DNA from 2 places in the Allobosea sp. GW822-FHT05A11 genome. Region 1 is predicted to be linked to the other one. Evidence: predicted binding sites of a transcription regulator. Region 1 holds the regulator's gene; the other holds the start of a gene.

Region 1 (4,412 bases):
GTCCGGATCGCGGTGAAGAACCTCGATTTCTACTACGGCGAGCACAAGGCGCTGAAGAACATCAATCTCGACTTCCGTGATCGTCACGTCACGGCGCTGATCGGCCCGTCCGGCTGCGGCAAGTCGACCCTGCTGCGCATCTTCAACCGCATCTACTCGCTCTATCCGGAGCAGCGCGCGGAAGGGCAGATCATGCTCGACGGCCGCAACATCATCTCGAACGACGTCGACGTGAACGAATTGCGTTCGCGGGTCGGCATGGTGTTCCAGAAGCCGACGCCGTTCCCGATGTCGATCTACGACAACGTCGCCTTCGGCATCCGCCTCTACGAGAAGCCGCCGAAATCCGAGCTCGACGACCGTGTCGAGGGCGCGCTGCGCCGCGCCGCGCTCTGGGACGAGGTCAAGGACAAGCTGAAGAGCTCCGGCATGGGCCTCTCCGGCGGCCAGCAGCAGCGCCTCTGCATCGCGCGCACCATCGCGCAGAAGCCGGAAGTGATCCTGTTCGACGAGCCGACCTCGGCGCTCGACCCGATCTCGACCGGCAAGATCGAGGACCTGCTGGAGCAGCTCAAGAGCGACTTCACCATCGCGATCGTGACGCACAACATGCAGCAGGCGGCGCGCATCTCGCAGTACACCGCGTTCATGTATCTCGGCGAGGTCATCGAGTTCGCGCCGACCAACACGATCTTCATGAACCCGGCCAAGAAGCAGACCCAGGACTACGTCACCGGCCGTTTCGGCTAAGCGGCGACGAGGAGGACACCCCTATGACCGACCACATCGTCCGCTCCTACGACACCGATCTCGAAGGCATCCGCCGCAGCCTCGCTGAAATGGGCGGCATGGCCGAGCGCATGCTGGGCGATTCCACGGTCGCGCTGGTTCGCCGCGACACCGCGCTCGCCCAGAAGATCATCTCGGCCGACCAGCGCCTCGACAACCTCCAGCGCGAGGTCGAGGAAAAGGCCGTGCTCACCATCGCCCGGCGCCAGCCGCTGGCGCAGGACCTGCGCGAGCTGATCTCGGCGATCCGCCTCGCTTCCGACATCGAGCGCGTTGGCGATCTCGCCAAGAACATCGCCAAGCGCGCCGTCGCCATCGCCGGGCAGTTCCAGCCGCCGCATCGTGCGGTCGTCGGTCTCGAGCATATCAGCCGCCTCGTGCAGGCCCAGCTCAAGGACGTGCTCGACGCCTATGCCGCGACCAACGAGCAGAAGGCGCTCGAGGTCTGGAAGCGCGACGACGAGATCGACGCGCTCTACACCTCGCTGTTCCGCGAACTCCTGACCTATATGATGGAGGACCCGCGCAACATCACCTTCTGCACGCATCTGCTGTTCTGCGCCAAGAATATCGAGCGCATCGGCGACCACACCACCAATATCGCCGAGACGATCCATTACCTCGTCACCGGCGATTCCCTCGACGTGAACCGGCCGAAGCTCGACACGACCAATATCGAGGTCGAAGCGGTGACGGGAAACTGAGGTCGAAGCCATCATGGCCGCACGTATCCTGATCGTCGAGGACGAGGAGCCGCTCACCCTGCTGCTGCGCTACAATCTCGAAGCTGAGGGCTTCGAGGTCGACAGCGTCGCGCGCGGGGATGACGCCGAGCTGCATCTGCGCGATTCCACGCCCGATCTGGTCCTGCTCGACTGGATGCTGCCGGGCCTCTCCGGCATCGAGCTCTGCCGCCGGCTGCGCTCGCGGCGCGATACCGAGCGCGTGCCGATCATCATGCTGACGGCGCGCGGCGAGGAGACCGAGCGCGTGCGTGGGCTTGCGACCGGCGCCGACGACTATGTCGTGAAGCCGTTCTCGCTGCCGGAGCTGATCGCCCGCATCCAGGCGCTTCTTCGCAGAGCGAAGCCTGGCCATGTCGCAGGGTTGCTCGCGGCCGGCGATCTCGAACTCGACCGCACGACGCGCCGCGTCCGGCGCGCCGGGAGCGAACTGCATCTCGGCCCGACCGAGTTCCGCCTGCTGGAATTCCTGATGCAGGCGCCGGGCCGGGTCTATTCGCGCGCCCAGCTCCTCGACGCCGTCTGGGGCCGCGACGTCTATATCGACGAGCGCACGGTCGACGTCCATGTCGGGCGGCTGCGCAAGGCGATCACGCCGGGCGACGCCAAGGACCCGCTGCGCACCGTGCGCGGCGCGGGTTACGCCTTCGACGAGACCTTCGCGCGCAGCGGCGCCGCGTAAGCCTCAGGCGTTCGGGCCGCCCTCGATATCGCCGGCCCAGGTCAGGGCCTTGTCATAGTCCTCGGGCTTGAAGGCGCGGACCTTGACGAAGGGGATCGCCGGGTCGAGCAGATCGACGAAGCCGGCGAGCCAGCCCTTGTCGGTGATCACGGCCTCCTTGGGGAAGCGCCTGAGCTCCCAGAGCTTGCCGAGACTGTAGCGCGCGTCCTTCCAGGCCGCGGCCAGCGTCATGTCGGTGAAATCGGTCATGTCGGCGAGGATGCCGAGCTTCTCGTGACGTTCGAGCCGGGCGTCGATATCGGCCATGATGGCGTCGAGATCCTCAGCCGTGAGCGTTTGCGACAGCCGATAGGCGGCGACATGGTCGGGGGCGGGCAGAATGGTGAGCATGGCTCCTCCTCCTCGGGTGACAACGCGCAGGCGAGGGGGAGGTTTCGCCGGGTCGGGTCAGACGTAAGGGGGCGGCGCGCGCGTCGCTGCGTCGAAGCTCTCGGCCTCGGCCCGCAGCCAGGCGATGAAGGCATCCAGCCCGGGCCGCGGCGGCTGGTCGAGCGGCCGCGTCAGCCAGCAGCCGATGGCGCTGGTGAAGCCGAGCCCCAGCGGATTGACGAGCGCGCCGGAGGCAAGCTCGTCGGCGACGTAGCAGCGTGGCGCCAGCGCGAGGCCGAGGCCGGCGACGGCGGCGCTGGTGATCACGGAATAATAGCCGTAGCGCACGGTATGCTCTGGCACTGCGCCGCGCAGATCATGCGCTTCGGTGAACTCGGCCCAGAAGGTCGGCATCTGATAGTGCTGCAGCAGGGTCATCTTCTGGATATCGGCAGCGCGGCGGAAACCGCCCATCCGCTCGATCAGGCTGGGCGCCGCGACGAGCGCGACATCGCGGCCGAAGAGGAAATGCGCCTCCTTTCCGGGCCAGGGCGGGACGCCATGGGCGATCTCGATATCCGGTTCCTCCGTCTCGCTCTCGCTGACGTAATTGGTGAACTGCACGTCGACGCCGGGATGGGCCTCGGCGAAGGCCGGAAAGCGCGCCATCAGCCAGCGCTCGCCGGCGATCGCGACCATGTGCAGGCGGATCGGCCGGGCGATGGCGTTGCGCTCGGCGAGACGCCGCGCGCCGCGTTCCATCTGCTCCAGCGCGGCTTCCGCATAGGGCAGGTAGATCGCGCCGGCTTCGGTGAGCTTGAGGCCGAGCGGGCTGCGGTCGAACAGCACCGTGCCGAGGTGATGCTCCAGCGAGAGGATCTGCTTGGACACCGCGCTCTGGGTCAGGTTGACCGCGAGGGCGGCGCGGGCCGTCGAGCCCAGCCTTGCGACGGTCGCGAACGCCCTCAGCGCCGCGGCTGACGGGGGTGGCCGGCTGGCCGCCATGGGGTATTCCTTTTTGGACTATCTCGGCGGAGATCGTTTCGTTTGCCGGCCTCTCGGTCAAGAGGCCATTCTTCCCTGACGGGAGGAACGAGATCATGAACCAGACGACCCGACTCTGGGGCGGCCGCTTCCGCAAGCCGCCGGACCCGCGGCTGATGAAGCTGTCGAGCGCCGCCGGCGAGCACGCAAGGCTGGTGCCGCAGGATGTCGCGGGCGGCAAGGCGCATGCGGCCGAACTCGGTCGCGCCGGCCTGCTGACGGCCGAGGAACTCCAGACCATCCTGACCGCGCTCGACGGGATCGCCCGCGATACGGTCGCGGGGCGGATCGCGCCCGGTCCCGATGACGAGGACGTCCATACCTTCATCGAACGTATCCTGACCGAGCGCGTCGGCTCGACCGGCGCCAAGCTCCGCGCCGGACGCTCGCGCAACGACCAGGCGGCGAACAATCTCAAGCTCTATCTGCGGAGCAAGTCGCGCTCGCTCGCCGGCATGCTGGCGGAGTTGCTGGCTGCGATCGCCGATCAGGCGGAGGAGCATGCGGCCTCGGTCTGCCCCGGCTTCACCCATCTCCAGAGCGCGCAGCCCGTCACCTTCGGCCATTGGCTGATGGCGCATGGCCAGGTGCTGATGCGCGATGCCTCGCGCCTGACCGACTGGGAGAAGCGCTCCGGCCAGTCCCCGCTCGGGGCGGCGGCGCTCGCCGGTTCGGCGATCACGCTGAACCCGGAACTCAGCGCCAAGGCACTCGATTATGACGGACCATTCGAGAATTCGGTCGATGCCGTCGGTGCACGCGACCATGTCGCGGAGTTCCTGTTC
Region 2 (4,412 bases), on a different contig from region 1:
TCAGGAAGAGCGTCAGCATCAGCACGGCCACGAGCGCGATCTGCAAGCTGCGCCATGGCACGAACAATAGGGCTGCGATCAGCAGGTAGAGCTGCAAGGCGACATGGCGGTTGTAGAAGCCGTATCCGTCGAAGCCGGGCGATGGGTAGAGCCCGTGCAGGTTGATCGGCAGCGCCGCGAACAGCAGGAAGGGCAGCACCAGCGCCAAAGCCTGCGGGCGGGAGCGCCGGGCGACCTCGCCGGCAAGCAGCGCCAGCACCGGCAGCATGACCGGCAGCAGTGCCCAGTTGATCAGCAGCATCGGCTGCGCATCGGGGAAAACGGCGTCGAGCCCGGCGGCAAAATAGAAGCCGAGCGGACCGATCGGCGCGAAGAAATCGATGGTCGGGACCTGACCGAGGCCGATGCGCTGGATCGCGTCGAGATAGACCACCGTATCCCAGGCATTGGGCCCGAGCGGCAGGCGCAGCGGCAGGATCAGCGCCGCGACGGCCAATGCGGCGAAAGCCACGATCCAGGCGAGGGGCGAGCCGGCCAAGCGCATCGCTGCTCCCTTGCCGATGAAATCCTTGCCGTCGATTTGGGAGTTTTCTGTCCCGATTTCGCTCATCGCCACGCCGAACCCTCCTGGTCCAGCCCGCTCTGTGGCAGAAAAAACTTACCAGCTGCCTGACGGAAAGGCAGGTTCTCGCCGAATTTCGGTAAGAACCCGCGGTTTCGCTGCTGCCTTGCTGTCAGTTCGCCCGTTCCGGTGCCGGGTCAGAGCAGCCCGCGCCCAGCCAGGTAACGCATCAGATGCGAGGCGCCATAGGTCCAGGCTGCGCATTCATCGGTGCGCTTCATCCGGTTGACTAGGCTGCCGAGCTCGGGTGCGGCGATGGTGACGATGTCCCCGTATTTATGGGTGAAGCCGCCGCCGGGCGCATCGCGATCCTTGATCGGCGCGAACATGGTGCCGAGATAGAGCGCCGCCCCGTCCGGATATTGATGATGCGGGCCGATCATCTGGGCCGCGAGATCGGCGGGGTCGCGGCTGATCTTCCCGATCGAGGAGGAGCCCTCCAGCCGGAAGCCGTCCTGCCCCTCGACCGTCAGCGTCACCGTCGTTCGGCGGACATGATCGAGCGTGAAACCGGCATCGAACAAGCGGATGAAGGGGCCGACCGCCGCGGCGGCGTTGTTGTCCTTGGCCTTGCCGAGCAGCAGGGCCGAGCGGCCCTCGACATCGCGCAGGTTGACGTCGTTGCCGAGCGTGGCGCCGACGATCCGCCCATCCGAGGCGACGATCAGCACGATCTCCGGCTCGGGGTTGTTCCAGCTCGAGGCCGGATGCAGGCCGGCATCCGCGCCGGTGCCGACCGTCGACATCGGCGGCGCCTTGGTGAAGATCTCGGCATCCGGCCCGATGCCGACTTCGAGATACTGGCTCCAGGCGCCCTGCTTGATCAGCACCTCCTTGAGATGCATCGCCTCGGGTGAGCCGGGCTTCAGCTTGGAAAGATCGTCGCCGATGAGTTTGCCGATCTCCTCGCGGATCGTCGCTGCGGCGGCCGGGTTGCCGCGCGCCTTCTCCTCGATCACGCGCTCCAGCATCGAGACCGCGAAGGTGACGCCGGCCGCCTTCACCGCCTGCAGGTCGAGCGGCGAGAGCAGCCAGGGCCGCGTCGGGTCGCGGCCGTCCACAGGCGTGTTGGCGAGGATGTCGGTGAGCGAACCGATCGCCTCGCCTTGCGCCGCGCGCAACGCAGCCGCCGGATCGGCGGTCTCGCAGAGGTCGCGGCTGGTCGCGAAGCTCTGGGTGACGTCGATCACCTGCCCGCCGCGCAGCGTCACCACGGCGGGTCCGCCGAGATCGGGACGCCAGACGCGGCCCGCGAGCGCGGCGGCCTCGGCATCCGCGGGCAGGGTCGTGGTCACGGCAAGGTCGAGGCTGGGCATGGTGGCATCCACAGGCGGATTCGGATCGGGGAGCGCAGATCAGCCGGTTCTGCCGGAATGTGCAAGCGAGAGGCCGTCACGGTCGATGCCGGACCTCCGACCCAGACCATAGGCTGATTGCGCTGGTCGTCATCGATTTGTCATTGAAATGTCGCCTGCGCTTCATGCTAGCTTGCGCACCAACGACAAGAACCGCGGCGGCGCCCGCCCGCGGAAGGGAGACATTCCATGAGCATCAAATCGCGCATCCTGATGTCGGTCGCGGCCTTTGCGCTGGCCGGCGCCTCGCCTGCCCTCGCGCAGACCGAGATCCAGTGGTGGCACGCGCTGACCGGCGCCAATAACGACGTCGTCGTCAAGCTCTCCGAGGATTTCAACGCCTCGCAGAAGGACTACAAGGTCGTTCCGGTCTACAAGGGCTCCTATCCCGACACGCTGAACGCCGGCATCGCCGCCTTCCGCGCCGGCCAGGCGCCGCACATCCTGCAGGTCTTCGAGGTCGGCACCGGCACGATGATGTCGGCCAAGGGCGCGATCAAGCCGGTCCACGAGATGATGAAGGAAGCCGGCGAGAAATTCGATCCGGCGGCCTATCTGCCGGCGATCAGCGGTTATTACTCGACGGCCAAGGGCGAGATGCTCTCGATGCCGTTCAACTCCTCGTCGATGGTGATGTGGTACAACAAGGACGCCTTCAAGAAGGCGGGCCTCGACCCCGAGAAGCCGCCGAAGACCTGGCCCGAGACCTTCGAGGCCGCCAAGAAACTGAAGGCCGCCGGCTATGACAAATGCGGCGTCTCGAACGCCTGGGCGCCCTGGGCCAATATCGAGCAGTTCGGGGCCTGGCACAACATCGCGCTCTCGACCAAGGTCAACGGCATGGCCGGCGCCGACGCCGTGCTGAACTTCAACAAGAGCCCGGCCTTCCTGAAGCACTGGACCAACCTGGTCGAGCTGCAGAAGGACAAGACCTATGACTATTCCGGCCGCACCAATAATGGCGAAGGCCGCTTCACCTCGGGCGAATGCCCGATCTTCCTGACCTCCTCTGGCTTCTTCGGAAACGTCAAGGCGAACGCCAAGTTCGACTGGGCCAACGCCGCGATGCCGTACTATGCCGACGTGCAGGGCGCTCCGCAGAACTCGATCATCGGTGGCGCTTCGCTCTGGGTTATGGGCGGCAAGAAGGCGAACGAATACAAGGGCGTCGCCAAATTCTTCACCTTCCTCTCGAATGTCGACCGCCAGGTGAAGCTGCATACCGAGTCGGGCTATCTGCCGATCACCAAGGCAGCCTATGAGAAGGTCAAGGCGTCCGGCTTCTACAAGGACAAGCCCTATCTCGAGACCCCGATCCTCGAGCTGACCAACAAGGCCCCGACCGACAACTCGAAGGGCCTGCGCTACGGCAGCCTCGTCCAGATCCGCGACATCTGGTCGGAGGAGCTGGAGGCGGCGCTGAACGGCCAGAAGTCGCCGCAGGCGGCGCTGGATGCGGCGGTCGATCGCGGCAACCAGATGCTGCGCCAGTTCGAGCGTACTGCAGCCCGCTGAGCATTTCGCTCTTGCATAGCTGAGGCCATCCCGGGCAATTGCGCCCGGGATGGCCGTCTCGTTCCAAGGAAGCCGATGCAGAAGAACGCATATTTCAAGGGGCTGACGATCCCCTTCCTGCTGCTTCTGCCGCAGCTCGCGATCACCATCGTGTTCTTCTACTGGCCGGCGAGCCAGGCGGTCTGGCAGAGCTTCCTGCTCGAGGATGCCTTCGGCATCTCGACGCAGTTCGTCTGGTTCGAGAACTACCAGGCGCTCTTTGCCGATCCCGGCTATCTCAAGGCCTTCGTCAACACCGCCATCTTTTCCACTTTCGTCTGCGTTCTCTCGCTCTCGATCGCGCTGCTCTTCGCCGTGATGGCGGACCGGCAGATCCGCGGTGCCGAGATCTACAAGACCCTGCTGATCTGGCCCTATGCAGTGGCGCCCGCCATCGCGGGCGTGCTCTGGCTGTTCATGTTCGATCCCTCGCTCGGCATGCTCGCGCGGGGCCTGCAATCGCTGGGCATCCCGTGGAATCCGCGTCTCAACGGCAACCACGCCATGTTGCTGGTCATCCTCGCCGCGACCTGGAAGCAGATCAGCTACAATTTCCTGTTCTTCCTCGCCGGCCTGCAATCGATCCCCAAGAGCGTGATCGAGGCGGCGGTGATCGACGGCGCCCGGCCGATGCGCCGGTTCTGGACCATCGTCTTCCCGCTGCTCTCGCCGACGACCTTCTTCCTGCTCGTCGTCAACATCGTCTACGTCTTCTTCGACACCTTCGGCATCATCGACACGGTGACCGGGGGCGGCCCCTCGGGCGCGACCGAGACGCTGGTCTACAAGGTCTTCTCCGACGGCAAGGGCGGCTCCAATCTCGGCGGTTCGGCGGCGCAATCGGTGCTGCTGCTGATCATGGTGATCGGACTGACCGCGGT

Evidence for each region. Region 1 encodes PhoB, which activates phosphate uptake and scavenging genes when phosphate is short. Its sites were predicted from a motif close to TGTCATNNANCTGTCAT; they were not measured.
Region 2: the regulator PhoB is predicted to act here: its motif matches at 2,066-2,082, upstream of ugpB (sn-glycerol-3-phosphate ABC transporter substrate-binding protein UgpB).

The regions. Positions count from the first base shown of each region.
Region 1 covers NZ_JBXAMI010000001.1:437,228-441,639, forward strand. The annotation lists gene pstB (phosphate ABC transporter ATP-binding protein PstB) at 1-750, shown strand, start outside; gene phoU (phosphate signaling complex protein PhoU) at 774-1,493, shown strand; gene phoB (phosphate regulon transcriptional regulator PhoB) at 1,507-2,214, shown strand; gene AC1RLU_RS02150 (SpoIIAA family protein) at 2,218-2,604, opposite strand; gene AC1RLU_RS02155 (LysR family transcriptional regulator) at 2,662-3,588, opposite strand; gene argH (argininosuccinate lyase) at 3,684-4,412, shown strand, end outside.
Region 2 covers NZ_JBXAMI010000006.1:360,256-364,667, reverse strand. The annotation lists gene AC1RLU_RS21460 (hypothetical protein) at 1-616, opposite strand, end outside; gene AC1RLU_RS21455 (fumarylacetoacetate hydrolase family protein) at 760-1,938, opposite strand; gene ugpB (sn-glycerol-3-phosphate ABC transporter substrate-binding protein UgpB) at 2,167-3,492, shown strand; gene ugpA (sn-glycerol-3-phosphate ABC transporter permease UgpA) at 3,568-4,412, shown strand, end outside.